DNA from 3 places in the Mesorhizobium sp. CA4 genome. Region 3 is predicted to be linked to each of the others. Evidence: predicted binding sites of a transcription regulator. Region 3 holds the regulator's gene; each other region holds the start of a gene.
The links. Region 3 encodes LexA, which represses DNA repair genes until DNA is damaged. Its sites were predicted from a motif close to TGTTCNNNNTGTGTTCNG; they were not measured.

Region 1: a site for LexA is predicted at 3,118-3,135, ahead of dinB (DNA polymerase IV). Genes of this name have one in related genera too.
Region 2: a site for LexA is predicted at 8,362-8,379, ahead of LB528_RS28615 (ImuA family protein). Genes of this name have one in related genera too.

The regions. Positions count from the first base shown of each region.
Region 1 is NZ_JAIUHK010000021.1:22,473-32,644, forward strand. Features, by position in the region: gene LB528_RS17915 (pilus assembly protein TadG-related protein) at 1-53, opposite strand, end outside; gene LB528_RS17920 (TadE/TadG family type IV pilus assembly protein) at 333-1,550, shown strand; gene LB528_RS17925 (hypothetical protein) at 1,584-1,814, opposite strand; gene LB528_RS17930 (hypothetical protein) at 1,844-2,119, opposite strand; gene LB528_RS17935 (cupin domain-containing protein) at 2,495-2,875, shown strand; gene dinB (DNA polymerase IV) at 3,202-4,461, shown strand; gene LB528_RS17945 (SDR family oxidoreductase) at 4,727-5,431, shown strand; gene LB528_RS17950 (hypothetical protein) at 5,454-5,684, opposite strand; gene LB528_RS17955 (SRPBCC family protein) at 5,848-6,291, opposite strand; gene LB528_RS17960 (family 16 glycosylhydrolase) at 6,628-8,094, shown strand; gene LB528_RS17965 (type I secretion system permease/ATPase) at 8,147-9,868, shown strand; gene LB528_RS17970 (HlyD family type I secretion periplasmic adaptor subunit) at 9,869-10,172, shown strand, end outside.
Region 2 is NZ_JAIUHK010000057.1:767-10,938, reverse strand. Features, by position in the region: gene xth (exodeoxyribonuclease III) at 1-632, opposite strand, end outside; gene ligD (DNA ligase D) at 629-2,539, opposite strand; gene LB528_RS28630 (DUF3606 domain-containing protein) at 2,589-2,774, opposite strand; gene LB528_RS28625 (error-prone DNA polymerase) at 2,872-6,141, opposite strand; gene LB528_RS28620 (Y-family DNA polymerase) at 6,138-7,658, opposite strand; gene LB528_RS28615 (ImuA family protein) at 7,573-8,307, opposite strand; gene LB528_RS28610 (type I restriction enzyme HsdR N-terminal domain-containing protein) at 8,697-10,172, shown strand, end outside.
Region 3 is NZ_JAIUHK010000009.1:57,565-67,736, reverse strand. Features, by position in the region: gene gltX (glutamate--tRNA ligase) at 1-1,344, opposite strand, end outside; gene LB528_RS09840 (ComEC/Rec2 family competence protein) at 1,446-3,905, shown strand; gene lexA (transcriptional repressor LexA) at 3,899-4,639, opposite strand; gene glp (gephyrin-like molybdotransferase Glp) at 4,755-5,960, opposite strand; gene moaC (cyclic pyranopterin monophosphate synthase MoaC) at 5,960-6,436, opposite strand; gene trpC (indole-3-glycerol phosphate synthase TrpC) at 6,438-7,250, opposite strand; gene trpD (anthranilate phosphoribosyltransferase) at 7,255-8,265, opposite strand; gene LB528_RS09810 (peptidylprolyl isomerase) at 8,262-10,157, opposite strand.

The sequences.
Region 1 (10,172 bases), on a different contig from region 3:
CGAAAAAAAAGTCGAGAAAAAAGATGTCCGAAGAAACGACCCGAAAAGGCCATGGCCAAGCGCGCCCAAGCTATCCCAGCCGTCACGTCATCATTGCGATATGAACGAATGCCTAATTATTTCGCTCGATTTGCGCCGGTGGGACCCCAGCGCGCCGCTGTCCCTACCTTGCGCCGCACCCACTAAGACCTAAGGCCTAAGGCCCGTAGGACTTAAGGCATAAGTATTGGGAAGACATGCCATTTTAGCATTTCTTGCATTTTATCTTTTTTGCAAATCGCTCGTTGAGACGGCGCGCATATCACATCTCGCAGGCTGCGAGGATGGGCTCAATGTTGGGACGTTTTTTGTCATCGAGGCGCGGCAACTTTGCAATTGCGACCGCGGTCGCCATGGTGCCGCTTATGCTTGGCGTGGCAGCATCCGTCGATCTGATAGGCACGAGCGACGACGCCGCGCAGTTGCAGAACTCGCTGGATGCGGCTGGCTTGGCGATCGGCACGAAATACCTGCCGAGCATGTCGGCAAGCGACGTGCAGCAACTCGGCCAGACCTTCTTCGCCGCCAATATGAGCGCGGCCGACGCGCAGGAACTATCGGGCAGCCTCGCTGCCTTCCAGGCCAGTGCAAGCCGCGGTCCGGGCGCCTATTTCATTTCGCTGTCGTCGAGCATCAGCCGGCCGGCCTTCATCAGCGGCATGCCGGCCTGGCAGGCGACGCGCACCGCCTCGGTCAAGCTCAAACCCGGCACGCAAGCCTGCGTGCTCGCGCTCGATCAGCATGCCGACGGCGCGGTCAACCTGCAGGGCTCGACCAATGTGACGATGAACGGCTGCGTGATCGCGGCCAATTCGGACGCGCCCGACGCCGTCAATCGCGGCGGCTCGGCGATCGTCAGCGCCGGCTGCGTCTCGACGGTCGGCGGCACGCAAGGGCTGACTCCGCCGAACGCCACGCTTTCCTGCGGCGCGCCGCAGGAGAACCAGTATGCTTCGTTCGATCCGCTGGCCGATATCGTTCCGCCTGCCTACACGCTGTGCCTGCCGGTGCCCAATGGCAAAACCGTGACGCTCTCGCCGGGCACCTATTGCGACAAGAGCTTGTCGGGAAAGATCACCCTCAATCCAGGCGCCTACATCATGCGCAACGTCACCATAAAGCCCGGCGGCAACGGCAGCCTGAGCGGCCAGGGCGTGACGATCTTTCTGATGGAGAACTCGCAGCTTATCATCAACGCCAACGAGCAGGTGAACCTCTCGCCGCCGGCGAGCGGCCCTTATGCCGGCATCACCATCTTCCAGGCTCATGGCAATACCCAGCCGCTGACGCTCAACGGCGGATCCGGATCGGTGGTGAGCGGCTTCATCTACGCCCCCGACGCCGCCATCACCTATACCGGAAATTCGGACATGAACGCGCAGGGCAGTTGCCTGCGGCTGGTCGGCGATACTGTCTCGATGATAGGGAACTCGGCCGTAAAGTCGGATTGCAGGGCCGAACTCGGGGGCCGGGCGGCGTATGCGGGCCGGATGATCACCCTGGCGAAATGAGCACCAGCCTCCTCCTCCAGGAGGAGATTACGCCTAGGCCACGATATCCGCGCCCGCTTGCTCGTCGAAAAGCACCGCGCAGCCGCACTCGAGCGCGACCTGCGTCAAGGCGTTGGTCGCGTCCTCATCAGACGAGACGAAATCGCCGGTCAGGACGCGCAATTCCTCGACTGCCTTCGACATCGGCACGACACGCCCCGCCAAACGGTCGCTCGCGCAAGCGTCGATGACGCACAGAAGATCGATGAGTTCGAAATTATCCATGGCGGCCTCCGCCAGCGCCATCCCTTCGCTCATTCAACGGCATGAGCCGCGGACTGGTTCCCCCGCGTGCTTTCATCGACTGGCCTGAAGGGCGCGAGCTTCAGATCGAAGCGAACCGGCAGGCATGGCTCGACACAGGCCTTGCGTACCGATCCGGTGGCCGTCGTGTCGATTGGAAGAGGGACCACCATCTGGGCATGGCGTTGCGGCCAGAGCGGCTTGCCGAAGAGGAGGAAGACGCCGCAGACCAGGCCGGCGAAAAGCAGCGCAGCAAACAGGTTCGCGATGCTCTTGCCGGGTTGCATGGCAAGCGACTCCAAGAGCGGCCCCAGGAAGGAGTGCCCGCCATATCGCAGGAATGGCGGGCACGCCGTGGTCAACCGCCGATGAAGGGACTTTGTCCGGCGGCTTGCTAGCCAATGAAATGGGGCTGCTGTTGTTTCCTGGAAATTGCCACCTCGGGCCTCTGCGTTCGTGCGGTGAGACTTCGGTTCCAACATGGCCCCGGACCGTCGACCGGAGGCCTGGACCACCCCCTTCCACGACAACGCGCCAAGCGCTTGGCCGGGCTCGCCATTGCCTGATTACATTAGCAATCCGTTATCCTAAGGCGTATGAATGAGACAGCGGTCGCCGACGATCGCAACGTCAGGCGCCGCTTCACATATGGGAGGACTACCATGGCCGAAGCTGCAATGAAGGTGACGAAACTCGAATCCAAATCGCACAACAATCCAGACGAGGTCCGCGCGCCCGCCAAGACGCGTGTCGAGATCGTGCGGCTGCCGGGTTACTCGCTGGCGCGCATGAACATGCAGCCGGGCTGGAAATGGTCCGAATGCGTCAAGCCGGTGGTCAAGACCGAGAGCTGCCAAGTCTCGCATGTCGGCTATGTCGTGTCCGGCTCGATCACCGTGCGAATGACTGACGGCACGCAAAAGACCTTCGAGGCCGGCTCTTCCTACACCATCCCGCCCGGCCACGACGCCTGGGTCGAAGGCAACCAGCCGTTCCAGTGCATTGAGGTCTTGAGCGCCGAGCAATACGCCAAGCCGGCATAGCGCAAGCGATCGCCCCTCGAGGGGGAAATGTGACCGAAGCCGGCAGAGGAGGTTCTGGCGCGTGGAGCGCAACGACCTGCAAATGGTCGTCGACACTTCATGCCAGGCGCCTCCTCTGTGGCCCAAGGCCACATCCCCTCAGAGCTGAGAATTGCCGCGCAACCTGCCTCGATCCGCGGCTGTATCGTCAGGCTGTGGAAACTTGCATGTGGTCGCGTGGAGGCTTGACATGGAACTGCTTTTGTTCTCTTTATGTTCTACCAATTCCCCTTGCAACAGACGCAGCTAATGCTGCAATGCCACACAAATGACCATGAGAGCGCAGGATGCTCGCCACGAACGCCGCTGCGGCCACCATCCTGCATGCCGATCTCGACGCCTTCTACGCCTCCGTCGAGCAGCTGCTCGATCCATCATTGCGCGGCAAGCCGATCGCCGTGGGCGGCGGCGTGGTGCTGGCGGCTTCCTATGAGGCCAAGGTCTTCGGCGTGCGCGGCGGCATGCCCGGCCGCAAGGCGCGGGAGCTCTGCCCGCAGCTCATCTTCGTCGGTGGCCGTTTCAACGAGTATCAGCGCCTCGGCGACGCGGCGATTAAGGTGCTCGGCGATTTCACCCCGCTGGTCGAGCGCATCTCGATCGACGAGGCTTTTGCCGACGTCGCAGGCTGCACGCATCTGTTCGGATCGCCGCAAGAGATCGCGCGAAAAATCCGCGAGCGGGTGAAGGCTGAGCTCGGCCTGCCGATCTCGATCGGCGTGGCTCGCACAAAGCACCTCGCCAAGATCGCCTCGCAAGTGGCCAAGCCGGACGGGCTGGTGGTGGTCGAGCCCGGCACCGAGCTCACCTTCCTGCACGACCTGCCCGTCACGCTGATGTGGGGTGTAGGCCCGGCGACCAAGGCCAGGCTCGCCGAGATCGGCGTCGAGACCATCGGGCAGCTGGCGCGCACCCATAGCGGCGCGCTGGAGCGGCTGATCGGCCATGCCTCCGGCCAGAAGCTCGCCGCGCTCGCCTGGAACAGAGACCCGCGCAAGCTCGAGACGCAGCGCCGCGCGCATTCGGCCGGCGCGCAGTCTGCGCTTGGCCGCACGCCCGCGCTGCCGCGCGTCTTCGTACCGACGCTCTTGCATCTAGCCGACCGCGTCGCCAGCCGGTTGCGCGCCAAGGACCGACCCGGGCGCACGGTCACGGTGCGTGTGCGTTTCGCCGACATGCGCGCCGTCACCCGCTCCGTCACGCTGGAGCAGCCGATCCAGGCCACCGCGATGCTTGCCGAGATCGCAGGGGAGCTGGTCCGCGGCGTGCTTGCCGCCCATCCGGGCGAGAGGGACATCACGCTGCTGGCGATCTCGGTCTCGCATCTGGAGGAAGGAGCCGAGCTGCAGCTCGAACTGCCGCTCGGCCTTGCCGACGAGAAGCTGAAACCGGGCAGCCGCAAGGGCCTCGCCCGTTTCGGTGCCGACCGCGCCATCGACAAGATCCGCCAGCGCTTCGGCAAGGAGGCCGTCGGCTATGGCACGGTGGCGCTGGAAGGCACGCGCTCGGTGCCTGACGGGTTCAGGGAGCTGGCGGAGAAGGAGCTGTAGAAAGGCGAGCCGGAGCGCAAGCCGGACGCGGTTGCGGGTGGCGGTGGGCTGTTTCGCCGATCCGGCGTTTCCCGCGCCGACGCGGATTGCGAGGGAGGAGAGAAGGCATACGTGGGTGGAAGGCTAGCTGTTGATTTCCGCCGTGGGAAGATTGGCAGCTTGGTTAACCGCCGATGCCGTTGGCGCAATCCAATCCAGTTCATCCCATGCCCTGCGCATGCTAACAGGATCGCTTTCAACCTAAACACCCGGGATGGACAGCGACATGGCAGGCGAAAAAGTGGCTTTGGTGACGGCGGGCGGCAGCGGCATGGGGGCTGCGGCGGCCAAGCGCCTGGCGGCGGACGGGTTCAAGGTCGGCGTGCTTTCCTCCTCCGGCAAGGGCGAGGCGCTGGGCAAGGAACTCGGCGGCTTCGGCGTCACCGGCTCCAACCAATCGAACGAAGACCTGAAGCGCCTTACCGACGGCGCGCTGGAGCGTTGGGGCCGCATCGACGTGCTGGTCAACAGCGCCGGCCACGGGCCGCGCGCGCAGATCATCGAGATCAGCGATGAGGACTGGCACAAGGGCATCGACACTTATTTCCTCAACGCCGTGCGCCCGACTCGGTTGGTGACACCGGTGATGCAGAAGCAGAAGGGTGGCGTCATCATCAACATCTCGACCGCCTGGGCGTTCGAGCCGAGCGCGATGTTCCCGACCTCGGCCGTGGCGCGCGCCGGGCTTGCCGCCTACACCAAGATCTTCGCCGACACCTACGCCGCCGACAACATCCGCATGAACAATGTGCTGCCCGGCTGGATCGACAGCCTGCCGACGACGAACGAGCGTCGCGACAGCGTGCCGATGAAGCGCTACGGCACGTCGGAGGAGATCGCCGCGACGATCTCGTTCCTGGCTTCGGACGGGGCCGCCTACATCACCGGGCAGAACATCCGCGTCGACGGCGGCATCACAAGGGCGGTGTGAGGCAAGAGGACGCCGCCTCGAGTCATCCCGCCCTGCGGGAATTGAGCACCCACAGAAAGGCTATCGAGGCGACCAGGACGATCGAATTGCCGACCACGATGTTCCAGAAGCGCGTCGGATCGTCCGCAAGAGCGACCCAATGCAACTTGCCCCGGACTTCGCCTGTCTGGATGCCGCAGGCAATGTTGTAGATCGCCAGCGCAGCGAGCGCCGCCATCAGGACAACGAGGTCGTTGTTCTTGTTGCGATCCATGGGAAGCGGCTTTTAACAGCGCTTGGTGAAATTTTGCTTACCTTGGGTAAGATGGCGGCCGGAAGACCGGCCGCCGCCTGCTCTTACCTTGACGCAATTCCAGACGGAAGGTTACGGCGAACGCGCCGAACCTGCTGCACGCTTTTCCTGGAAATGCTCTGACTTACTGGTTGATCTCGGGCTCGACGAGCTTGGCCAGGTTGCGCAGCGATTCCTGCCAGCCGAGATAGCAGGCCTCGGCGGGGATGGCGTCCGGGATGCCGGCCTGGGTGATATTGATCTCGGTGCCGACCGACACTTTCTTCAGGATCACGGTCACTTCGATCTGGCCCGGCAGGTTGGGATCGTCGAAGCGATCGGTGTAGCGCAGGCGCTCGCTCGGAACCAACTCGACGAATTCGCCGCCGAAGGCGTGGCTGTCGCCGGTGGTGAAGTTGCGGAAGGACATCTTGTAGGCGCCGCCGACCTTGCCATCGAACTGGTGCACCGTGCAGGTGAAGCCGTTCGGCGGCAGCCACTTCGCCAGCGCATCGGCTTCGACGAACGCGCGGTAGACCTTCTCCGGCTTGGTCGCCAGGACCCGGTGCAGTTGGATGGTGCTCGGCATATCTCCATATCCTTCCTTTGTTGATCGATGCCCCAAGGACGGGCGGCCCCCAGCCTATCCGACAGAGGCTGTCAAATTTTTTGCCCGGCGGCTATGGGCGAGGCGCGAGCGGAAGAAAACCTTGAAAAATTAAGTAAAATTGAGAATCACTCGCGCCATAATTGTGTTAGGCGCCACTTATTCTATCGTTATAAACTATCGACAAAAATACCGGCAATTTTCTCTGTACTAAATGATGGTTTTCGGGAACGATAGCCCGCGCTGCAAGTTGGTTCGGATCAGGCACTTGAACTTGCAACAAGCCATCCGGGCGGGGCAGCGCGGAAGGAGTGTCCGATGAGCTTCGTCGTCAACGCGGTAGGCGTTCCTCTTTACTATAGCGGGGCTTCCAGCCATTGGCTCTCGGCGGCTTCGTCCGGGCCTACCTTGTATGGCACCTCCGGCAATGATTCCATCTGGGGCGCCAGCGGCGTCAAGGTCACCATGTATGGCGGCGCCGGCGACGACATCTATTACCTCTATTCGGCGAGCAACAAAGTGGTCGAGAACCCTGGGCAGGGCATCGACACGATCAACACATGGATGAGCTACACGCTGCCGGACAATGTCGAAAACCTCGTCGTCACCAACGCCCACAATTACGCCTTCGGCAACGCGCTGGACAACATCATCACCGCCACGGCGGGCGGCCAGACGATCGACGGCGGCGCGGGCAATGATGTCCTGATCGACGGCGGCGGCGGCGCCGATATTTTCATCATCGCCAAGGGCAATGGGAGCGATTCGATCGTCAATTTCGCCTCCAACGATGCCGTGCGGCTCGATGGCTACGGATTCACCTCGTTCGCCGCCATCCACGAGAACATGATCCAGGCGGGACCCAATGTGGTGCTGAACCTCGGATCCGGCGAAATCCTCGAATTCAAGAACACCACGATCGACAAATTCCAGCCCAACCAGTTCCAGCTGCCGATCGACAAGTCCGGCATGACGCTGTCCTTCAGCGACGAGTTCAATACGCTGAACCTTCACAACAGCCAGGGCGGCACCTGGGACACCAACTTTTGGTGGGGCGCGCCGAACGGCAGCACGCTAGCCCGCAATGGCGAGCTGCAGTGGTATATCGATGCCAATTACGGCCCGACCAGCTCGGTGCATCCCTTCAGCGTGCAGAATGGGGTCCTCACCATCACCGCGGCGCAGGCGCCGGCCGACATCAAGCCGTTGATCAACAATTACCAATACACCTCCGGCATCCTGACCACGCATGATTCCTTCTCGCAGACCTATGGCTATTTCGAAATGAAGGCCGACCTGCCGGAACACGCCGGCGCCTGGCCGGCCTTCTGGCTGCTGCCGGAAGACGGCTCCTGGCCGCCGGAGCTCGACGTGATGGAGATGTACGGACAGAACCCGAATTCGCTGCTGGTGACCGCGCATACCAACCAGACGGGCCAGCACACGACGGTCGGATCCACGGTGAACGTCATGGACACCGCGGGCTTCCATACCTACGGCCTGCTGTGGACCCCGGACAAGCTGGTTTGGACCTATGACGGCGTGCAGGTCGCCGAAGCGGCGACGCCGTCCGACATGAACAAGCCGATGTACATGCTGGTGGACCTCGCGATCGGTGGCCAGGCCGGCGCGCCGCCGGACCATCTCGCCACGCCGGCCGAAATGAAGATCGACTATATCCGGGCCTATACGCTGAACGACCTGCCAAGCCAGGCGCTGGCGCTGTCCAGCCACACCACAAGCAGCACGCAGCACCATCTCGACACGACAAACGAGCATGCCTGAATCGGATGTTTAGGCGACGGCCCGTGATCGGGCTCCGAGAGGGAGTGCGGGAATGACTGGACACTCGGGACTGCGGTCCGTCCTGCGTCGCGCCATCGCCGATGTCGGGTTGTTCTCGCTGCTCATCAATCTCCTGCTGCTGGTGATCCCGCTCTACCTGCTCCAAGTCTATGACCGGGTGCTGCCCTCCTCAAGCGTGGAGACGCTGGTCTATCTGTCGGTCATCGCGGTCGCAGCACTCGGCTTCCTCGGCTTCCTCGACGCCGTCCGCGCCGTCTACACGCAGCGCGTCGCGGCGACGGTCAATGACAGGCTGGGCGCAAGAACGTTCGCCGCTTCGCTCGATTCCAGGAACGCGCCGTCGCCGCTCACCGACCTTGCCTCGGTCTGCGCCTTCATCCGCTCGCGCGGTGTTTCGGTGCTGTTCGACCTGCCCTTCGCGCCGGTCTTCCTCGGCCTGCTCTACCTGATCCATCCGCTGCTGTTCTGGGTCACGCTCGGCGGCGCGGCGCTGCTGGTCGTGCTGGTCTTCGCCAACCAGCTCGCGATCGGCAGGAACGATGCGCTGTCGGCGGAGCGTTCGGCTTTAGCCAGCCGGGCCGAGCAGGCCTTCGCCCGCAACGCCGACACGCTGCGCGCCATGGGCATGGTGGAGAACGCCGCGCGTGCATGGGGGCGGCATGTGGCGACCGCGCTTGTCCTGCATGACCGCTCGGCCGGCGCCAACGCCGTCTTCAGCGGCGCTTCCAGGGCGCTGCGCATGATGCTGCAGCTGGCGATCCTCGGCAGCGGCGCCTGGCTGGTGCTCAAGGGCCAGATGACGGCCGGCATGATCTTCGCGTCCTCGCTGGTGTCGTCACGCGCGCTGCAGCCGCTCGACCAATTGATCGGTTCCTGGCGGCAGCTCAGTGAGGCGAGGCGCGCCTGGACGCGGCTGGAAGCCGCGCTTGCGGCGCAACCGGCTCAAGCGAGCAAGCTCCTCCTGCCCGAACCGACCGGCGCGATCTCCGCGCAGGATCTTTTCTTCATCGCGCCGAATGCCACGTTCGGCGCCGAGCCCATCCTCAAGCGATTGAGCTTTGCCATCGGTGCCGGCGAAGCGGTGGCGATCGTCGGCCCGAGCGGTGCCGGAAAATCGACGCTGGCGCGGCTGCTTGTCGGCGCTGCGCAACCGAGCGGCGGGTCGGTCAGGATCGACGGCGCCGAGCTCAGGACCTGGGACGAAAACCAGCTCGGCCGGCATATCGGCTATCTGGCGCAGGAGGTCGAGCTTTTCCCCGGCTCGATTGCCGACAACATCGCCCGCTTCGACGCTGACGCCGACGACGCGGCAATCGTCGAAGCGGCAAAACGCGCCGAAGCGCACGAGTTGATCCTTTCGCTGCGCGACGGCTACCAGACGGCGATCGCCGGCACGCTGTCGGGCGGCGAGCGGCAGCGGATCGGGCTGGCGCGCGCCTTCTACGGCAATCCGCGCATCCTGGTGCTGGATGAGCCGAGCACGCATCTCGACGGCGCCGGAGAGACGGCACTGGAAGCGGTGCTCGCGGCGGCCCGCGCTGCGGGCGTCACCACGATCGTGATCACGCATCGCCCTTCGATCGCCTCGGCTTGCGACCGCGTGATGGTCTTGCGCGGCGGCGTCATCGAGGCGTTCGGGCCGACCGCGGAGGTGCTGCGGCAGCCGGGTAAAGCCGCGCAGCGGAGCACGGTGGTGACCGGATCGTTCGCGCCGACCATCCGTGCCGCGCCGACCATCCGCCACGGGTCCTGAATGATGACGCAGAGTCTCACCTTCGAAGGCCGCCCGCGCATCGACTTCCGGCGCACGGCCTTCGCCGGCTACGCGGCGATCGCGCTGATGGTCGGCGGCTTCGGCTTTTGGGCGGCGAGCGCGCCGCTAGCTGGCGCGGTGATCACGCAAGGCACGATCGCGGCGACAGGCGGCAACATCCTGATCCAGCATCGCGAGGGCGGCATCATCAGGCAATTGCTGGTGCATGAAGGCGACCGCGTGCGGGAAGGCCAGAACCTCATCCTGCTCGACCGGACCGCCGCGGAGGCCGATCTCAACCGGC
Region 2 (10,172 bases), on a different contig from region 3:
CGGCCGAAGGCGTTGCGGAAATAATCCCAGAACGTGTAGATCTTCTCACCGGGATGACGCACGCGCAGCGCGTCGGTCCAGCCTTGTTTGAGCAGCGTCGCGTAGGCGGCGCGCGCCTCCGGCGCGAACAGAGCATCGTCCAGCCAGCGCTCCGGCTTGTAGACATCGAGTTCGGTCGGCATGACGTTGAAATCGCCTGCCAGCACCACCGGCTGTTTGGACGCGACGAGTTCGGCTGCGTGGTCGATGAGGCGGTCGAACCAACGCAGCTTATAATCGAATTTCGGGCCGGGCCTTGGATTCCCATTGGGAAGATAAAGGCATCCGATCAGGATGCCGTTGACTGCTGCTTCGATGTAGCGGCTATGGCTGTCGTCGGGGTCGCCGGGGAGGCTGCGCCGCGTTTCGTGGATGTTGCCGACCCGGCTCAGGATCGCGACGCCGTTCCAGCTTTTCTGGCCATGCCAGACCACGTCATAGCCGAGGTCGCGGATCGGCCCTTCCGGGAACTTCTCCTGCGGCGCCTTGAGTTCCTGGAGACAGGCAATGTCCGGCGCTGCCCCTTCTAGCCAGCGCAGCAGCACCGACAAGCGGCCGTTGACGCCGTTGACGTTGTAGGTCGCGATCCTCATGGCTTCATGAGGTCCGGCAGGAACTGATCGGCCCGGCCCCAACCCGCGAGGGCTTTCGATGTGGCGCGCTTGTTCAACTCGGGCGCGTCGCCGACGTGGAAATGAGAGGGCGCATCGATTGTCTTCATCTCCGCCCAGGTGACGGGTGCTGCGACCGGGGCGCCCGGCCGCGACCTGGCGCTATAAGGCATGATTGCCGTCGCGCCGCGCTGGTTGCGCAGATAGTCGACGAAGATCCGCCCCTTGCGTTTGGCCTTCGACAACACGGCTGTGAAGTGGGCCGGGTCGCTCTGCGCGACCGCCTGAGCAAGCCCGGAGGCGAAGGCCTTCACCTCAGGCCATTCAGCTCGCGGCGTGAGCGGCGCGATGACATGCACGCCCTTGCCGCCCGTCAGCATCGGGAAGGTGATCAAGCCAATGGATCTCAGTATATCCCGGAACTGGAATGCGGCAGCGCGAACGGCCTCGAAATCCAGTCCCTCGTCGGGGTCGAGGTCGAACACAAGGCGGTCCGCCTTCTCGACGTCTTCGATGCGCGCTCCCCATCCATGGAACTCGATTGTTCCCATCTGGACACAGGTTAGAAGCCCCTCGGCATCGTCGACGTAAAGGTACGGCTCCTCATGGCCGTCCTTTTCGGTGATCCCGACGTGATGGACCTTGTCGCCGAAGCTGCCGGCGTCGTGCTTCTGAAAAAAACATTTCTTCGCGCGCCCCTGCGGGCAGCGGACAAGGCTGATCGGTCTGCTGGCGGCCCAGGGAAGCATGATCGCGGCAACGTCGGAATAATGATCGGCAAGCTGTCCCTTGGTGATGTTGGATTCGGGGTAGATCACGCGGCCGCGATTGCTGATCGCGACCGCGTTTGTCGCCGGCGGCGGCAGGGCGGCTGTGCGGTGTTCCGTCTCGAGCACGACCGCTTCCGGCTTCTTGTCCTCGCGCAGGCCGAGATAGCTTGGATGGCGCAGTGTTCCTTCATTGGTCATCTCGGTGAAGGCGATCTCGGCGACAAGCCTGGGACGCAGCCAGTGCGCGCCGCGGACCTCCGCGCGCGGCGCCTCGACCGTTGCCGCCTTCTGCTCGAGCGGCGCCATGGTGTTCATGAGCCGGGCCATCCCGGCGGCATCGAAACCGGTCCCGACCTTGCCGGCATAGCGCAGCTTTCCGCCGTCGTGGACGCCGAGGATCAGCGATCGAAACGGGCGATCCTTGTCTGACGGCGTCCAGCCGACGAGCACGAATTCCTGACGCTTGATGCACTTGATCTTCAACCAGCTTCCATCGCGGGCGCCGACATAGTGCGAATCCGCCAGCTTCGAGATAACCCCCTCGAGGCCGGCGTAGCAGAAGCGATTCAGCAACTCTTCCCCGCGGCCCTGGATGTGGTCGGAGTAGCGAAGGATGGGGCTCTTCGCCGGCAGGATCGTCCCCAGTTTCTCCTTGCGCTGCAGGAGCGGAAGCCTGGTCAGATCTTCCCCGTCGAGCTGGAGCAGGTCGAAGGCATAAAAATCGATGCTCGCGGGAGCGCCCTTCAACGCGTTCTGCAGCGCCTGGAAACTGGATCGGCCCTCGGTATCCATGACAACCGCCTCTCCGTCGATCAGAGCGGAGCCAGCCTTGAGCTCGCGTGCTTCCGCCAAAATGGACGGAAAGCGGTCGGACCAATCCAGGCCGGAGCGCGTATAGGCGCGCGCCTCGACGCCGCCCACGGCGACGAGAATGCGGTAGCCATCGTATTTCATTTCGTGGATCCAGCGATCGCCGGCGGGAACAGTGTCCACCAGTTTTGCAAGCTGGACCGGGCGGAACGCGGGCGGCGCGAACTTGGCTGCGCCGCGCGAGGCTGGCTTCGCAAGGGGAGTTGAAGATCCTTTGATTGTGGGCCGACGCAAAGCTGACTTGCTCACCTGACGTGACTCAAACAAAACCCAACTGCCGCCATTCGCAATCCGCAGCCTATTTCTTCAGTTTCTCCGCGGCGGCATTGAGCTTGTCTCGGTCGTTGCCGACCCGCTCGATCAGGGCTTCGGCCTGCTCTTTGCTGATACCGTGCTTGCGGGCGAAATAATTGACCTCATACCCTTCGCCGCGGGAGACTTGCCGACGGTCTGCGGCGCCTCGCTTCGATTTGTTGTCTGCCATTGTCGTCTCCCTTGTTTCATAGGTGTGCGGTCACGACGTTCGACCTGTAACGCGTTGGGTCGTCTTGCGATCCTGAGCCGGGCAAGAAATTGGCGTTTTACCTGAAATCCCGCGTCTTGACCTTGATGTTGTCGATGTGGAGGTCGGGTATGTAGATGTCGCGGCTGCGTAGCCCCTTGGGCGGCAGCTCGCGCGGATCGGGTCCCGAGCCGCCATTGCGCACCTGGTCGCCGCGCCCGTGCGGCACGGGAAAGCTGCCCTCGCGTTCGCCGACGCTGGCGAGCTCGGCTGACAGATCCCTGATCTTGCGAGCCACGAGGTGGACCACTTCGCCCTCGCGCTGGATCCGGCCCTTTACCGCGATCATGCCCGCCGACAGAACCGTGCGCCGGTGCTGCTCGAACACTTTCGGCCAGACGACGAGGTTTGCGATCCCGGTCTCGTCCTCAAGGGTGATGAACATCACGCCCTTGGCCGAGCCCGGGCGCTGCCGCACGAGCACTATGCCTGCCGTTTCCAGCCAGCGGCCGTCGCGCGTCTCCATCGCCTCGGAGCAGGAAACAATGCGGCGACGGCGAAGGTCGTCGCGCAGAAACGAGATCGGATGGCTGCGCAGCGTCAGGCCGATATGGCGGTAGTCTTCCACGACCTCGCCGCCGGCCGTCATCGGCCGAAGCGCCACCGCCGGTTCGTTGATCTCGGGCACCAGCTCCACTTCACGGGCCGATGCGGCCGCAAACAGGGGCAGGGGCTCGTCGCGCAGCGCCTTGATCGCCCAAAGCGCCTCGCGCCGCCCGAGACCAAGTGCTGGCCGGAACGCGTCCGCCTCGGCGAGCTGGACAAGTGCTGCCTGCGGCACGCCAGCACGCCGCCACAGATCGTCGACGGAGGCGAAGGGCTGGTCGGCGCGCGTGGCGATGATCGTGCTTGCATGGGCATTTGCCAGACCGCGCACCATGCGCAACCCGAGCCGGACGGCAAAGCGGCCGTCGGCGAGAGGCTCCAGGGTGCAGTCCCAGCGCGAGGCGTTGACGCAGGCCGGTCGGATCTCGACTCCATGCGCAGCCGCATCGCGCACGATCTGCGCCGGCGCGTAGAAGCCCATTGGCTGGCTGTTCAACAGCGCCCCGCAGAAGACGTCGGGATGCCAGCATTTGAGCCAGGCCGAGGCATAGGCGATCAGCGCGAAGGAAGCGGCGTGGCTCTCAGGAAAACCATAGGAGCCGAAGCCTTCGAGCTGCTTGAAGGTCTGCTCGGCGAAGGCGCGCTCGTAGCCATTGTCCACCATCCCGTCGATCAGCTTCGTCTTGAAGGACGAAACGCCGCCGGTAAACTTGAACGTTGCCATCGATTTGCGAAGCATGTCCGCTTCGCCGGGCGTGAAGCCCGCGCATTCGATGGCAACCCGCATCGCCTGCTCCTGGAACAGCGGCACGCCGAGCGTCTTGCCAAGCACCTTCTCGAGCTCGGGCCTTGGGTAATGCACCGGCTCGATGCCTTCCCGGCGGCGCAGATAGGGGTGGACCATGTCGCCCTGGATCGGCCCGGGGCGCACGATCGCGACCTGCACTACGAGATCGTAGAAGGTCCTTGGCTTCAGCCGCGGCAGCATCGACATCTGCGCCCGGCTCTCGATCTGGAAGGTGCCGAGCGTATCGGCTTTCCTGATCATGGCGTAGGTGCGCGGATCCTCCGCCGGGATGGTGGCAAGGTCGAGCCGGATGTCCTTGCACTCGGCGAGGAGATCGAGGCCCTTCTTCATGCAGGTCAGCATGCCGAGCGCCAGCACGTCGACCTTCATGAATTTGAGCGCGTCGATATCGTCCTTGTCCCATTCGATCACCTGCCGGTCCTTCATGCTCGCCGGTTCGATGGGCACCAGATCGTCGAGACGGTCATTGGTGAGCACGAAGCCGCCCGGGTGCTGGCTGAGGTGCCGCGGCGCGCCGATCAACTGCCGCGCGAGGTCGAGCGTCAGTCGCAGGCGGCGATCAGCAAGGTTGAGATTGAGTTCCTCGACATGCCGCTCCTCCACGCCCTCCTCGGACCAGCCCCAGACCTGGCCGGAGAGCGTCCGGATGAGATCCTCCGGCAGGCCGAGCGCCTTGCCGATGTCGCGCAGCGCCCCCTTGGTGCGGTAGCGCACCACCGTGGAACACAGCGCCGCGTGGTCGCGTCCATAGGTGTCGAACACCCACTGCATGACGATCTCGCGCCGTTCATGCTCGAAATCGACGTCGATGTCGGGCGGCTCGCGACGCTCCTCGGAGACGAAACGCTCGAACAGAAGGTCGTTGCGGCCGGGATCGATCGAGGTGATGCCGAGCACGTAGCAGACCGCCGAATTGGCGGCGGAGCCGCGGCCCTGGCAAAGGATGTCCTTCGAGCGCGCGAAACGCACGATCGCGTTCACGGTCAGGAAATAGGGTGCATAGTCGAGCTTATCGATCAGCCGCAATTCGTGGCGCAGCGAGTGTGCGACACTGTCCGGCACGCCTTCCGGGTAGCGCGTCGCGGCGCCCTGCCATGTCAGTTTTTCGAGCGCCTGCTGCGGTGTCAGCGAAGGGTCGTCGCGCTCCTCTGGATATTGGTAAGCAAGCTCGCCGAGAGAGAACCGGCAGCGCTCGGCGATCTCCATCGTGCGCGCCAGCGCTTCCGGGTAGCGTGCAAAAAGCCGGTGCATTTCCTGAGGCGGCTTGAGGTAACGGTCGGCATGCCGCTCGCGGCGTTCGCCGAGCGCGTCGACGGTGACATTGTGCCGGATTGCGGTGACGACGTCCTGCAGGATGCGGCGGCCCGGCTCATGGAAGAGCACGTCGTTGGTGACGACGCTCGGCACCTTCATCTTGAGGGCAAGCGTGGCCAGGTCGTGGATGCGAAGCTGGTCGTTGGGCCGGCGCCTGAGCGTCAGCGCCATATAGGCGCGATCGCCGAATGCCTGGCGCAGATGTCTCAGGCGCAGCGCCAGGGTCTCATCGGCCATCTCGGGCAGGAGCACGGCGATGAGGCCTTCGCCATAGGCGACGACATCGCTCCATTCGAGATGGCATTTCGCCTTTCCGGCCCGGGCCTTGCCGAGCGAGAGCAGTCGGCACAGCCGGGAATAGGCGCCGCGGTCGGTCGGATAGGCGAGCAGCGACATGCCGTCGGTGAGGTCGAGGCGGCAACCGACGATCAGGCGCACGCCGGTGGTCCTGGCGGCCTCATGGGCGCGGACAACGCCGGCGAGACTGTTGCGGTCGGCGACGGCGAGCGCCTCGATACCGAGAAGTGCCGCCTGCGAAAACAGCTCATCGGCCGAGGAGGCGCCGCGCAGGAAGCTGAAATGCGAGGTGACCTGCAGCTCGGCATAGCGGACGCCGTTCATCCGAAGATCCCATGCAGAAACCACTGGTGCGAGCCCGTTGCCGCATCCTCGCCGTCGCCGGCGCGGTAGAGCCAGTAGCGCTCGCCGGCGTCGTCCTCGACCCGGAAATAATCGCGCACCGCCACCAGCTCGGCGTCGCGCTTCCACCATTCGCCGAAGACCCGTTCCGGACCGTCCGCGCGCCTCACGCGCCGGCGCACCCCGCGCCAGGTGAAGGAGACCGGTGGATGGTCGGGCAACAGCGCCACCGTCTCGACGGGGTCCGGCTGCGGCAGCAGGCGGGCGGGCCGCGGCCAGTGGCCGGGCCAGCCCGCGCCGGTGTCGGCGGCCATCGCCGGGATCTTGCTTACCGAACGCTCCGGCACGTCGCTGGCGACAGGCGCAAGCCGGTAGACGGCGCGCTCGCCGACGCGGTTCATCAGCGTATCGATGAGGTCGGACACATCCGGCACGGTTTCCTCGACGAGGGAGCTCACGGCCTGGCTGCGCTCCAGGGGTTCGGCCGCCGTCGCGGCCAGGATCATCATCTCGATGCCGAAGCCGGGCGCGATGTTCTCGAGCTTGTCGCAAAGCAGCCGGGTGAGCTGTTTGGCGTCCCGGACGGGCATCGCCATGCCGACACGGACCGCCTGGGCCTGATTGTCGACGCGATGGCAGATGAGATCGAGCCGGCGCGCGCCGAGGCCCCGCTGCTCCATCAGCTTGCAGAGCTGGGCCACGAGCTTGCCAATGTAGCGCGCTATTGTCTCGGCCGCGCCGATCGGCTCGGGGAAGGCACGGCGGACTTCGACGATGTCCGGCGGGCGGACCGGGTCGATCGGCGCGGCTGTGTTGCCAAGAGCTTGATCGATGCGGCGGCCGATCTCCGGGCCGAAGCGCAGGGCAAGTGGTGCGCGCGGCTGTTTCAGGAGATCGCCGATGCATTGGAAGCCGAGCCTGCGCAGTTCGGCCGCCGTGGAAGGCGCGATCCGCAGTGCCTCGAGCGCCAGCGGTTCCACAATGGATTGGCCGTGGCGGGGTGGCGTGATGAAAATTTCTTGGCGGCCATACCGTGCCAGAGCATGCGCCGCGCCCCAGCTGTCCGCGATCGCCGCACGGGCGACGATGCCGGACATGGCAAGACGCCCGACCATGCCCCCGAGCATGGCGGCCTCGCCCCCATGGAGATGGTCGGCGCCTGTCGTGTCGATGACGATCCCGTCGGGCGGATCGGGCGCGACGATCGGCGCAAATCGGAGCATCCAGACGGCGAGCCGCTCGAGCGCCTCGGCGTCCGCTTCTTGGTCGGCGTCCTGGATCGCTATGTCCGGCACCAGCACCTGTGCCTTCGTCACCGGCATGCCGGGCCGCAGGCCGGCGGCGAGTGCTGCGGCATCGGCGGCGAGCACCACGCGCCGGTTTTTTTCGCGACCGATCAGGACGAGCGGGGCCTCAGCCGGCGGCGCTGCGTTGCCGGCCTTGCGCCGCACCCTGTCGGTTGGCCAGGTCGGCAGGAACAGCGAGACGACCCGTGCCATCGCACGCCTCCAATTCGAAATCGGCACTTTCACCCGCGCGGGCGCGGATCAATTCGACGAGCCAGCGGTGCCGGCCGACACCGGGCACGGGCAGCGGCGCCGAGGGCAGGACCGAGATGCGCCAGCGGGTCATGGCGGCCGTCGGCTGGCCGAAATCGGCCGCCTCCGTCTGCCGCCGCCATCTTCGCAGCGCGATCCCGATCGTGTGGGCTTCTTCGGCAGCGAGCTGCAGCCGCCTCGAGGCTGTCATGGTCAGGCGCGCGACTTCACCGACGACCGCGCCCAGGCCGCCATGCCGGATGCCTTCTTCCATGCAAGCGAGGATTGTCTTGTCGTCGCCGGCCTCGACATAGATGACGCGATCCGGCTTCAGGCCGGCCTGCGCCAGCGCCGGAGCGAACAGGTCGGGCCGGGTGATGCACCACAAGACCTTGCCGCGCGTGCGCGCGGCCACACCGCCCGCGAACAGCGCCGCGGCCGCTCCATCGATGGCTCCATTGCCACCGCCCGCGATTTCATGCAGCGCGCCAAGCGCCAATCCGCCGCCCGGAAGTCGTGCGTCCAGATCGGCGATCCCGAAAGGAAGCACCGATCTGGCGGGTCGGCGCCGACCCTCGATCTTTTCGATCCGTGCGCGCAAGTCGTCTATGGCGGGCTCCTGCCGCAAGATGGTCGTTGACCTCCATGAAAGGGTATATGAGCATGTTCTCTATTTGTTCTACGATTGGGCGGTGGGAGTCAAGTGGGGACGCGCCGGCCGCTCGGTCTGTATTCGCGCCGCCGCTTGCGAAATAACATGCAGCTTCCACGCAACCCAAACGGCAGCTATGCGCCTCATTTCGGCCATTCCAGGTGCCATCGGAAGTCGCCAAATGCGGACGTAGGATTTAGCTCCGCTTAGGCTGGCATGAGGAACACTATCGACGGTACGCTCGTCATGAGTTGCGGTGGAGGCTGGGAACTGGCATCGCTTGACTTGCACATGCGCAGGCGGCCAGAAGCAGGCTGGCTTATGTTAGGGGTTTGGATCGAAACGAAATGACGCTCGACATCAGGGGAAGCATCAAGAACACCAAGCTCAGCTTGAACCAATACGTGGTCTTTGAAGAACTTATCGCCAATGCGATCGATGCCTATCTCATTCGGCGAGCGAGCGACCAATCCGCGCCGGACATGAATATTACAATCGAAGTCGATTTCTTGCGTGCAGACTTGCTCGAGGATCGCGAACTGATGAACGTGTCGTGCGGCGACAACGGATGCGGTCTCGGCGACGACCAACTCAAGGCCTTCCTGACAAAGGATACGTCCTACAAGGATGATCTCTCCATCTCTGGCATCGGAAAATGCAAGGGCGCGGGACGTATCCAGTTCTTCCATCATTTCGCAGCAATGACGATCACCAGTACCTACCGGGACGGCGACGCTCTTCTGAAGCGCGTGTTTCGGTATTGCGAACCGCAGAAGCAAATCGAGGCTGATGATTTTACCACGGTGCCGGTCGCTGAAGCCGACATCGGGACCGTCATCCGGCTTGAGCAATTCAAAGAGGCGGTTCGCCCGCGCATATCCCACGGCGAGGCCCTCAGCACCCTCTTCTCGGCGCCGGCGCTGAAAAAGCAGATGCTCGTCGCTTTCCTGCAGCGGCTCGTCGGACTCAGTGAACAGCTGGGCAATTTCGAGATTCGGTTCACCACACGGCACTGGAAGGACGACCAAGCGAAGATCGAAGTGCTACGGCTCGCAGACCTGCCGGCAGTCACTGCCGAGCGTGTTATTGATGTCGAAGAGCGTGATCCTGCCTCAGGGGACCGTCTCGGCACGCGGCAAACATTCAACCTCTCCCACTATCAGCTCGATGCCGAACAGTATGATCTTCCGCGCAACGCCATCGCCTTCTGTGCCAAGTCCACGCCTGTGAAGGACATCACGGGTCACTACCTCAGGACGCGTACCGAGCAAAACAACCCGGTGGGCGGTTTCCATCATATCGTGCTGATCGAGGCTGACTATCTGGACGCACGCGTCAACGAGCAGCGTGACGACTTCGACAATATTCCCGACGAGATTCCGAGCGGCGATATGTTTTCGTCGGAAAAATTGTCCTACGCCGACATTCATGAGGCGCTCGATCCGGTCATCGACGAGATGGTCACTCCTGCCGACTGGAAGAAGGAGGCGGTGCTCAAGGAGGCCACCCTCCAGTTCGGCATCAGCGAAGCGATGCTACAGGATACCAAGACCAGGATCGTGTACGGCGAATCCGCCCAGTCGGTCGCTGAACGCGTGTTGAGCAAATACCAGAAGGCCGTCATCGACGAGACTGCCGCGATCTTCAGCCTCAAGGAGGAGATCATGGCAGCCGAGCCGGACTCCGACGAGTTCCGCCAGAAGATCCATGAGCTTTCCTGGAAATATACGTCATCGCTCAAGAACTTCGACATGGCCAACCTGTCGCAGCTAATCGTGCGTCGCGCCGCGATCGTCGATATCCTCGATCTCGCCTGCGGCCAG
Region 3 (10,172 bases):
GCTGCGCCCAGTCAGCGCGGCTCTGAGCGGCTGGGCCACCGCCCCGAGCTTGTGTCCGCCGGCCTGCGCAAACTCGCGGATCGAAGCCTCCGCCGAACTGGCGCTCCAGTCGCCTTGGATGGAGGACAACGCGCCATGCGCGCCGCGCAGAATCACGCGCGCATCCGCGTTGAGCAAGCTCGCCGCCTTCTCGTCGAGAGGCAAGGGCCGCTCGGCGAACAGGAAACCCGCGCCATCGACCAGTTCGACCAGGGTCTTGGCCCGCTCCTTGAGGCCAGGCATGGCGGCAAGCAGCTGTGCCTTGCGCCTTTCATCGAGCTTTGCTGCGAGCGCCGGGCCGCCTTCGAGATAGGGCAGAGTGGCGACGAAGATGTCGAACAGCGCGCGATCGTCCATCTTGCGCATATGCACGCCGTTCAGCGCCTCGAGCTTGGCGAAGTCGAAGCGGGCCGCGCCCTTGTTGACGTCGGCGATGTCGAACCAGGCGATCATGTCCTTGATCGACATCACCTCGTCGTCGCCATGGCTCCAGCCGAGCCGCGCCAGATAGTTGAGCAGGGCCTCCGGCAGATAGCCCATGGCGCGATAGGCCTCGACGCCCAGCGCGCCATGCCGCTTCGACAGCTTGGCGCCGTCGGCGCCATGGATCAGCGGGATGTGCGACATCGATGGCACCGCCCAGCCCATGGCGTTATAGATCACCGTCTGGCGCGCGGCGTTGGTCAGGTGATCGTCGCCGCGGATGATATGCGTAACGCCCATGTCGTGGTCGTCGACGACGACGGCATGCATGTAGGTCGGGTTGCCGTCCGAACGCAGGATGATGAAGTCGTCGAGATCCTTGTTGGGAAATCGCACCTCGCCCTGCACACGGTCCTGCACGACCGTCTCGCCCTCGGTTGGCGCCTTGATGCGGATTGCGCCCTTGACGCCTGCCGGCGCCTCGGACGGATCGCGGTCGCGCCACTGGCCGTTGTAACGCGGCGGCAGGCCCTTGGCTCTAGCTGCCTCGCGCATTGCCTCCAGCTCCGCCGGCGTCTCATAGCTGTAATAGGCCTTGCCCATGCGCACGAGCTCCTCGGCTACCTCGCGATGGCGCGGCGCGCGCTCGAACTGCGAGACGGCGTCGCCGTCCCAGGAAAGCCCAAGCCAGGTCAGACCGTCGAGAATGGCGGCCGTGGCGGCCTCGGTGGAACGCTCGCGATCGGTGTCCTCGATGCGCAAAAGCATCGTGCCGCCGGTGTGCTTGGCATAAAGCCAGTTGAACAACGCCGTGCGCGCCCCGCCAATATGCAGGTAGCCTGTAGGCGAGGGGGCAAAACGTGTGACGACCTTGTCGGACATTGAACTCTCGAAGAAGCACTGAAACGGCATATTTCGCGCGGGCTTTCGCGCGGTCGGCGTTCATGTAGCATAGGCGGTCTGGGGCGCAAGGGGCAGACCCGATGGCTGGACGTGGCCGGGGTGCGGAGGAGGGCAGGGGAACGACAGCTGGCGTCAGCGAGCGCCTGATGTTTGCCCATGCTGCGCCCGCCGAAGACGCGCCGCTTTCGCTTCCGGAACTCCATCCACCCGCCGAGCCGTCGCCGCCCGGTGGCGGTGCGCTGCAGCCAGCCTCGCCAACAGCTATCGCCGACAGGATCCGCAAACAGCTTGGCCGCGTTTCGCCTCCTGCGCTGCGCCGAAGCGTTGCCGTCGCTGCCGCGACCGAACTCGACCGTGGCGCCGGCTTTCTGCTGGTGCCGGTGTTCCTTGCAGCCGGCGTGATCTACTATTTTTCGCTGAGCACCGAGCCGGACCTCTACAGGCCGCTTGCGGCAGTGGCTCTGATGGCTGTCTGCGCGGCGGTGTCGCGCTCCTGGCAGAGAACGCATCTTCTCTTCATGGCGACGCTTTTCTGCGCCCTGGGCTTTCTCGCGGCCAAAGTGGAGACCTGGCGGATGGCGACCCCGATGCTTGGGTCCGAAATCCAGACACGGCTGACGGGCCGCCTCGTCGTCGCCGAGGCGATGGCCAACGGCCGCGTCCGGCTCACCATCGATCTGATTTCAACGGAGCGTCCGAAGCTGCGCTACGCGCCGGACCGCGTCAGGCTGTCAGCGCGCAGGATCCCGCCCGGCATGACGGCCGGATCGATGCTGACCGGCTATGCCAAGCTGCTGCCGCCGACGGGCCCGGTGCGGCCGGACAGCTACGACTTTTCCTTCGACAGCTACTTTGCCGGCATCGGCGGCAGCGGCTTTTTCCTGGGCGATCCGAAGCTGATTGCGCCGGTGGAGGCACCCTTTGGAGCGCGCGTCGCATCGGCAGTCGAAAACGCGCGCGAAGGGATCGCCGATCACATCAGGAGCAGCATCGGCGGGTCCGAGGGCGAGATCGCAGCGGCGCTCATCGTCGGCGTGCGCGCCGGCATTCCGGAAGCGATCAACGAGTCGATGCGGCGCACAGGCATCTATCACATCATCTCGATCTCCGGCCTTCACATGGCGCTGGTCGCCGGCACGATCATGGTGCTTTTACGCGGCGCCTTCGCGCTGTTTCCGGATTTCTCGTCGCGCCGACCGGTGAAGAAATATGCCGCTGGAATCGCGCTGATCTCGATCGCCGCTTACCTCGTCATCTCCGGCATCGTGGTGGCGGCCGAACGAAGCTTCATCATGCTCGCCGTAATGCTCGCGGCCGTGCTCTTCGATCGCGCGGCGCTCACCATGCGCAACCTGGCGATCTCGGCCATTGCCGTTATCCTTGTTTCGCCGCACGAAGTGGTCGGCCCGAGCTTCCAGATGTCCTTCGCCGCCACCGCCGCCCTGGTCGGCGCCTATGCCGGCTTTGCGGACTATCGCGCCGGCAAAACGATCGCGCCGCCGGCAAAGCGTTCGTTCCTCGGGTTCCTGTCGCGAAAACTGGCGGTTGGCGTGGGCGGCGCCGCCGTGACGTCGCTCATCGCGGGGAGCGCGACATTGCTGTTTGCGATCTGGCATTTTCAGCGCGTCTCGCCACTCAGCCTGCTCGCCAATCTGGCGGTCATGCCGATCGTCTCGCTGATCGTCATGCCGTTCGCGGTGTTGAGCGCGCTGGCCATGCCCTTCGGCTTCGACGGGCCGTTCCTCTATGTGATGGGCAAAGGCCTGACGGCAATGATCGCCATCTCGGCATGGATCTCCGAGCGCTCACCGGTCGACGCCGTCGGGCTGATCTCGATCCAGTCGGTGCTGCTGGCGACGATCGCGCTGGTCATCGCGACGATGGCCACCACCTGGCTAAGGCTTGCCGCTGTTCCCTTCGCGCTTGCCTCACTGCTGGCCATTCCGCATGTCCGCACGCCGGATGTGCTCATTTCGGAGGACGCGCATCTGGTGGCGATGCCGATCGGCGGCGGCGAGCTTGCCGTCAATCGCGCACGCTCCAACGAGTTCACCACCGACAACTGGAAACGGGCGTTGAGAGCCGAGGACATCGTGCCGCCGGAGACGTTCGCCCAAGATGCGCTGGACATCGCCGACCCCGTCGACCTGCCGCCCGGCTCGCCCTTCTACTGCACAGGTGATCTCTGCATCGGCCGGCATCCGTCCGGCGCCATCGTCGCGCTCGCCGAAAACCGCGACAGCGCCCGGCCGGCCTGCGGCTTCGCCGACCTCATCGTCATCAACGACGCCACGGCCTACAATCCTTGCCGCGATCCGCGCGTGCTTGTCGTCACCAAGCGGCAACTGGCGCGCGACGGCAGCGCCGCTGTTTTCTTCGATCTGCAATCGGCAACCGCGCCGCCGACTATTCGCTACGCGGTCGAAGAACCATACCGACCCTGGCACGAGCAGCGGAAATACGCACGCGAGGCAAGAGGACTGCCGCCCTATCAAAAGCCTGAGCGGGCGGATGCGAAACCTTCGCAATCGGATCAGTAGCGGCGGATCAGCCCGACAAGCTTGCCCTGCACCTTCACCCGATCCGGCCCGAAGATGCGGGTTTCGTAGGCGGGGTTGGCCGCCTCCAGCGCGATCGAGGCACCCTTGCGGCGGAAGCGCTTGAGCGTCGCTTCCTGGTCGTCGACCAGTGCCACCACGATCTCGCCCGGGCTTGCCGTGTTGGCGTTGCGGATGATGACGGTATCGCCGTCGAAGATGCCGGCCTCGATCATCGAGTCGCCCTTGACCTCCAGCGCATAATGCTCGCCGCCGGCGATCATGTCCGGCGGCACCGTGATCGAATGCGTCTGGTGCTGGATGGCGTCGATCGGCACGCCGGCGGCGATGCGGCCCATCACCGGAATGGACACGGCAGAGCCGGCATCGTCATCATTGCTCGGCGCCGGGGCGCGCGACGGCGCCGCCGGCTTCACCTGACGGCTGAGATTGTTCTGACCCAGGCTGCCTTGAATGACGCTCGGCGAAAACTTCTTCGCCGCGTTGAGGCCGGGGGCGATCGAATCGGGCAGGCGCAGCACTTCCAGCGCGCGCGCCCGGTTCGGCAGCCGGCGAATGAAGCCGCGTTCCTCCAGCGCCGTGATCAGCCGGTGGATGCCGGACTTGGAGGCGAGGTCGAGCGCTTCCTTCATCTCGTCGAAAGACGGCGGAATCCCGCTTTCCTTCAGCCTTTCGTGGATGAACATCAGAAGTTCATGTTGTTTGCGCGTCAGCATGGCGGCCCCCACGGGTTCTGAAACCAGAATCAGAAAACAAACCCAGAACAAACACTATCTGTTCCAGTTGTGTTCCGCAACCGTTTAAAGTTTAGTGAATTTGTTGACGATTTGTTCAGCGTAACATCAGCACGCTGCATTCGGCGCCGGTCTCTGCAGCCGGCGCGAAGGGCTCGCGCACGATCAGGCCGTTGGCCTCGGCGAGCGTCCTGAGCATCGAGGAGTCCTGGATGCCGAAGGGAGTCGCGACCAGGGCGCCGGCTTCCTCGCGCACGGAGGCGCGCACATAGTCCTGCCTGAGGTCGTTGGCCTGCATCGCGGCGCCCAACCGGGCCGCTCGCAGGTCCTGCCGGTGGTCGCGGCCGCCGAGCCGGGCAAGCAGCGGCTTCAGGAAGAGTTGCGAGCAGACGATGCTGGCTACCGGATTGCCGGGCAGGCCGATGCAGCGGATATTGCCAAGCCGGCCAAACATCAGCGGTTTGCCGGGGCGCATGGCGATCTTCCAGAAATCGAGCTTCATGCCTTCGCCGGTCAGAACGTCGTGGATCAGGTCGTGATCGCCGACCGAGGCGCCGCCGAGCGTGACGATGACGTCGGCGTTCGCCTCGACCGCTTTCCGGACCAGCGTGGCGATGGCCTCCTTGCGGTCGGCAGCGATGCCGAGATCGAGCACGCGCGCGCCGACCGACTGGGCGGCGGCGGCAACGCCATAAGCATTCGATGAAATGATCTGGTCGGGGCCGAGCGTGCTGCCCGGCGGCAGCAATTCATCGCCGGTGGCGATGATCGCGACCAGCGGCCGGCGCACGAGGTTCAAGGCAGAATGGTTGGCCGAGGCCGCCAGCGAAAGGGCCGCCGCGTCGAGCACGCGGCCCTTTTCGAGCAGCACGTCGCCCTGAACGAAGTCGAGCCCGCGGCGGCGCACATTGCGTGCTTCCGCGGTCGGTTGCGTCACCTCGATCCTGCCATTGCCGAGATCGCGGACGTTTTCCTGGATGACGACGGTGTCGGCGCCTTCAGGCAGTGGCGCGCCGGTGAAGATGCGCACGGCCTGGCCTTTTCCGACGGCTCCGGAGAAACCGCGTCCGGCGGGCGCCATGCCTATGACCTCGAGCCGCGCCGGCGCCGCGGCAACATCGGCCGAGCGCACGGCATAGCCATCCATCGCGGAGGCGTTAAAGGGCGGCTGCGTGCGCAGTGCGACAACCGGTTCCGCCAGGACCCGACCGGCCGCGTCCGCCAGCGGAACGCTCTCGCCCGGCAATGGCGTCGCGTCGTCGAGCAAGCGTTCGAGCGCCTCGGCGACCGGCACCAAAGCCATCAGGCATCCACCTTGTAGTCGCCGGACTTGCCGCCGGTCTTCTCGACCAGCCGGATACCGGAAATCACCATGCCGCGGTCCGCAGCCTTGGCCATGTCGTAGATGGTGAGGCAGGCGACCGAAGCGGCGGTCAGCGCCTCCATCTCCACGCCCGTCTTGCCGGTGACACGGGCGAGCGCGGTAACCTTAAGACCGGGCAACGAACGGTCTGGCTCGATCTCGACGGCCACTTTGGTGAGAAGCAGCGGATGGCAAAGCGGGATCAGCTCATGCGTCTTCTTCGCCGCCATGATGCCGGCGATGCGCGCTGTGCCCAGCACATCGCCCTTCTTGGCGTCGCCAGCGAGAATCATCTCCAGCGTTTCAGGCTGCATGGTGACAACGCCTTCGGCGATCGCCGTGCGTGTCGTCTCGGCCTTGTCGCCGACATCGACCATGTTGGCTTCGCCTTTGGCGCCGAGGTGGGTGAGGGCCATTTCAGATGGCCTCGGCCGCTGCCTTGCCCGTGAGCAGCAATTTCGTCGCCGCGGCCACATCGGCCTGTCGCATCAGACTCTCGCCGACGAGGAAAGCGCCGATGCCGGTCTTCTGCATCCTGAGGCAGTCCTCGTGCGTGAAGATGCCGCTCTCGCTGACCAGCAGGTTGCCGCCCGGTACCATTGGCGCCAGCCGCTCGGAAGTCTCAAGGTTGGTCTCGAAGGTCCGCAGATTGCGGTTATTGATGCCGATCAGCCGCGAGGACAATTTTAGCGCGCGCTCCGTTTCGGCCTCGTCATGCACCTCGATCAGCGCGTCCATCCCGAGCTCGAAGGCGGTAGCTTCCAATTCGCCCGCCAAGGCATCGTCCACGCTTGCCATGATGATCAGGATGGCGTCTGCGCCCCAGGCCCGTGCTTCGTAGACCTGGTAGGGGTCGAACAGAAAATCCTTGCGCAACGCGGGCAGGGAAACCGCCTTGCGCGCATTGGTGAGAAATTCCGGAGCGCCCTGGAAAGACGGGGTGTCTGTAAGCACCGAAAGGCAGGCGGCGCCACCTTTCTGGTAGGCCTGTGCCAATGACGGCGGGTCGAAATCGGCGCGGATCAAACCCTTGGAAGGGCTGGCCTTCTTGATTTCGGCGATCAGGCCGAAGCTCCCCGCTCTGCGCTTCGCCTCAAGCGCCGCCAAAAAACCACGCGTCGCATCGGCATCCTTTGCCCGTGCCTTGATCTCGGCCAGCGGTACCTTCGCCTTCGCCGCCGCGATCTCGTCGCGCTTATAGGCTTCGATCTTGCGCAGGATGTCCGACAAGGCCTTATCCGTTCGAAATCTCGACGAGCTTGTCCAGCACGCCAACCGCGCGGCCGCTGTCGATCGCTTGCGCCGCCGCGGCGATGCCGTCGGCCAGCGTCGTTGCCTTGCCGGCCACGACCAGCCCGGCGCCGGCATTCATCAGCACCGTGTCGCGATAGGCGCCGGCCGCTCCGCCCAGCATATCGCGCAGTTCCTTGGCGTTGTAGGCCGCGTCGCCGCCGCGCAGCTCTTCCCTGGTGTGGCGCTTCAGCCCGACGGCTTCCGGCGTCAGGGTGAAGCTGCGGATCTCGCCGCCGGCAAGCTCCGCCACCTGGGTCTCGCCCGTCGTGGTGATCTCGTCATAGCCATCGCCATGGACGACCCAGGCGTGATCGGCGCCCAGCGCCTTGAGCGTCTCGGCCACCGGCATGATCCATTCCGGCAGGAAGACGCCGACCATCTGGCGGCTGACGCCGGCCGGGTTCGACAGCGGTCCGAGCAGATTGAAGATGGTGCGGGTGCCGAGCTCGACGCGGGTCGGTCCGACATGCTTCATCGCCGGATGATGCGCCGGCGCGAACATGAAGCCGACGCCGGCCTCGTGGATGCAGCGGCCGATCAGCTCCGGCGAGATGTCTATTCTGACGCCCAGCGCCGTCAGTACATCGGCCGAGCCGGTCAGCGAGGACAGGCCGCGATTGCCATGCTTGGCGACCGGCACGCCGGCGGCGGCGATGACGAAGGCCGAAGCGGTCGAGATGTTGACCGAGTGCGAATTGTCGCCGCCGGTGCCGACGATGTCGATGGCGCCGTGCGGCGCCTCGACACGCAGCATCTTGGCGCGCATCGTCGCGACCGCGCCGGATATCTCGCTCACGGTCTCGCCGCGCACGCGCAGCGCCATCAGGAAGCCGCCGATCTGGCCGGGCGTCGCATCGCCCGACATGATGATGTCGAACGCCTCGCGGGCTTCCTCGAAGGAAAGCGCGGTGCCGGTGGCGACCTTGGCTATGTGTGTCTTCAGCGCGCTCATCGTGTCTGTGCTTGCGAAACGGCGTTCGGATCGATGCGAACGGCATACTGCGACTGCAGCTGCGCCACCAACTGGTCGAGCAGGTCGTCGGACATGCCGGCGCCGAAGGACTTCTGCGCGTCTTCCGGCACCGCGCTGCCATCGGCGCCTGCCGGCTCGAAGACCTCGGCGACCTTGAACAGGATCTGGCCGTCGCCGGTGGGCGAGGGGATCAAACCGGTGCCGCCTTCGCCGACGCCGAACATCGCCGCGGCGCCCTCCTTGCCGAAATCAGCATCGTCGGCTTCGCGCTTCAGACCACGCTTGGTCTGTTTTTCGAGCTTGAGCTCGCCGGCGATGGCGTCGAGCGTGGTGCCGGCCTTGAGGCGCTTCTCCAGTTCCTCAGCCTTCGCGTTTAGCCGCTTGTCGGTCTCTGCCTCAGTCCAGTCGGCCACGACCTTCTTGCGGACTTCGTCCAGCGTGCGGTCGCGCGCCGGCGTGATCGACTGCACCTCGTAGAAGACAAAGCCATTGTCCGCGGTGGTCAGGCCCTCATTCTCGGTATTGGGCTCGGCCGCGAATACCGATTTGATCAGTGCGGCCGATTCCGGCAGGTCGTTGACGATCGTGCCGTCCGGGCGCTGGCCGGTCCGGTCGATGGCGTCGATGGTGACGACCTTGAGCTTCAGCTTCTCGGCGGCCTGGGCAAGCGAGGCGCCCGAGGCGCGGGTGTCCTCATAGCTGTCATGAACATCGAGCAGGATGCGGCTTGCTTCGCCGAGCGCCAGGTCCTTGCGGATCTGGCCGGACACTTCCGAAAGCGGCTTCACCACCTGCGGCTTGATCTCTGTAACGCGCAAGAGCACTGGACCGAAGGCGCCCTGAACGACCGGGCTCACCTCATTGGCATTGAGGGAGAAGGCCGCATCGGCGACCGCCTTGTCGGCGATCTTGTCCTTCGACAGCGTGCCCAGCAGCGTGTCGGCCGGCGTCTTGCCTTCGGCGGTGATGAGCTTGTCGAAAGTGGCGCCTGCCTTCAGCGAATCGTAGGCGGCCTTCGCCGCATCCGGCGTCTTGAACACCAACTGCTCGATGGTGCGCATTTCAGGCGTCGTGTAGCGCGCAATGTTTTTCTTGTAGTCGTCGCTGACCTGCTGGTCGGTCACGGCGGACGGATCCGCGATGTCCTGAGGCTCCAGCCGGACATAGGAGAATTTGCGATATTCCGGCGCGGCATAGTTCTTCTTGTTGGCGTCGAAATAGGCATTGAGGGCGCTGTCGGACGGCGCCTCGATTGGCTGCACCAGCGTCTTTGGCAGCACGAGATAGTCGATTGTGCGATCCTCGCCGCGGTAGAGCGAGACCGCCTTCAGGAAGGTCTGCGGCACCTTGAGACCGTCGGAAATCGCCTCGACGATCTGCTGGCGCACAGCCACCTGCGCGCGGTTCTTGAGGTAGTCCTCAGGCCGCATGCCGAGCTGGCGCAGGAGATACTCGAAAGTCCGGCGATCGAATTGGCCGCTAGGTCCCTTGAAAGCCGGATCCTCGCGCGTCAGATCGGCCAGCCGATCCTTGGAAAGGCCGAGCCCGAGCTTGCGCGCCTGCTCGTCGAGCACGGCGCCCGAAACGAGCTGCGCCAGGACCTGGTTGTCGACGCCGAGCAGCTTGGCCTGTTCCTGGGTGACGCGCTGGCCATATTGCTGCGACAGAAGGCTGAGCTGGCGGTCATAGGCGAGGCGGTACTCGTTGATCGAGACCTCCGTGCCGCCGGCGGTTATCACCGCGTGATGACCGCCCAGCACGCCTCCCACCATGCGCGTGGTCGCGCCCCAGGCGAGGAAACTCACCACCAGCAAGGACAGCAACGCCTTCGCGACCCAAGTGCCTGCCGCGCTTCTCAATATACCAAGCATGCATACTTCCGATTT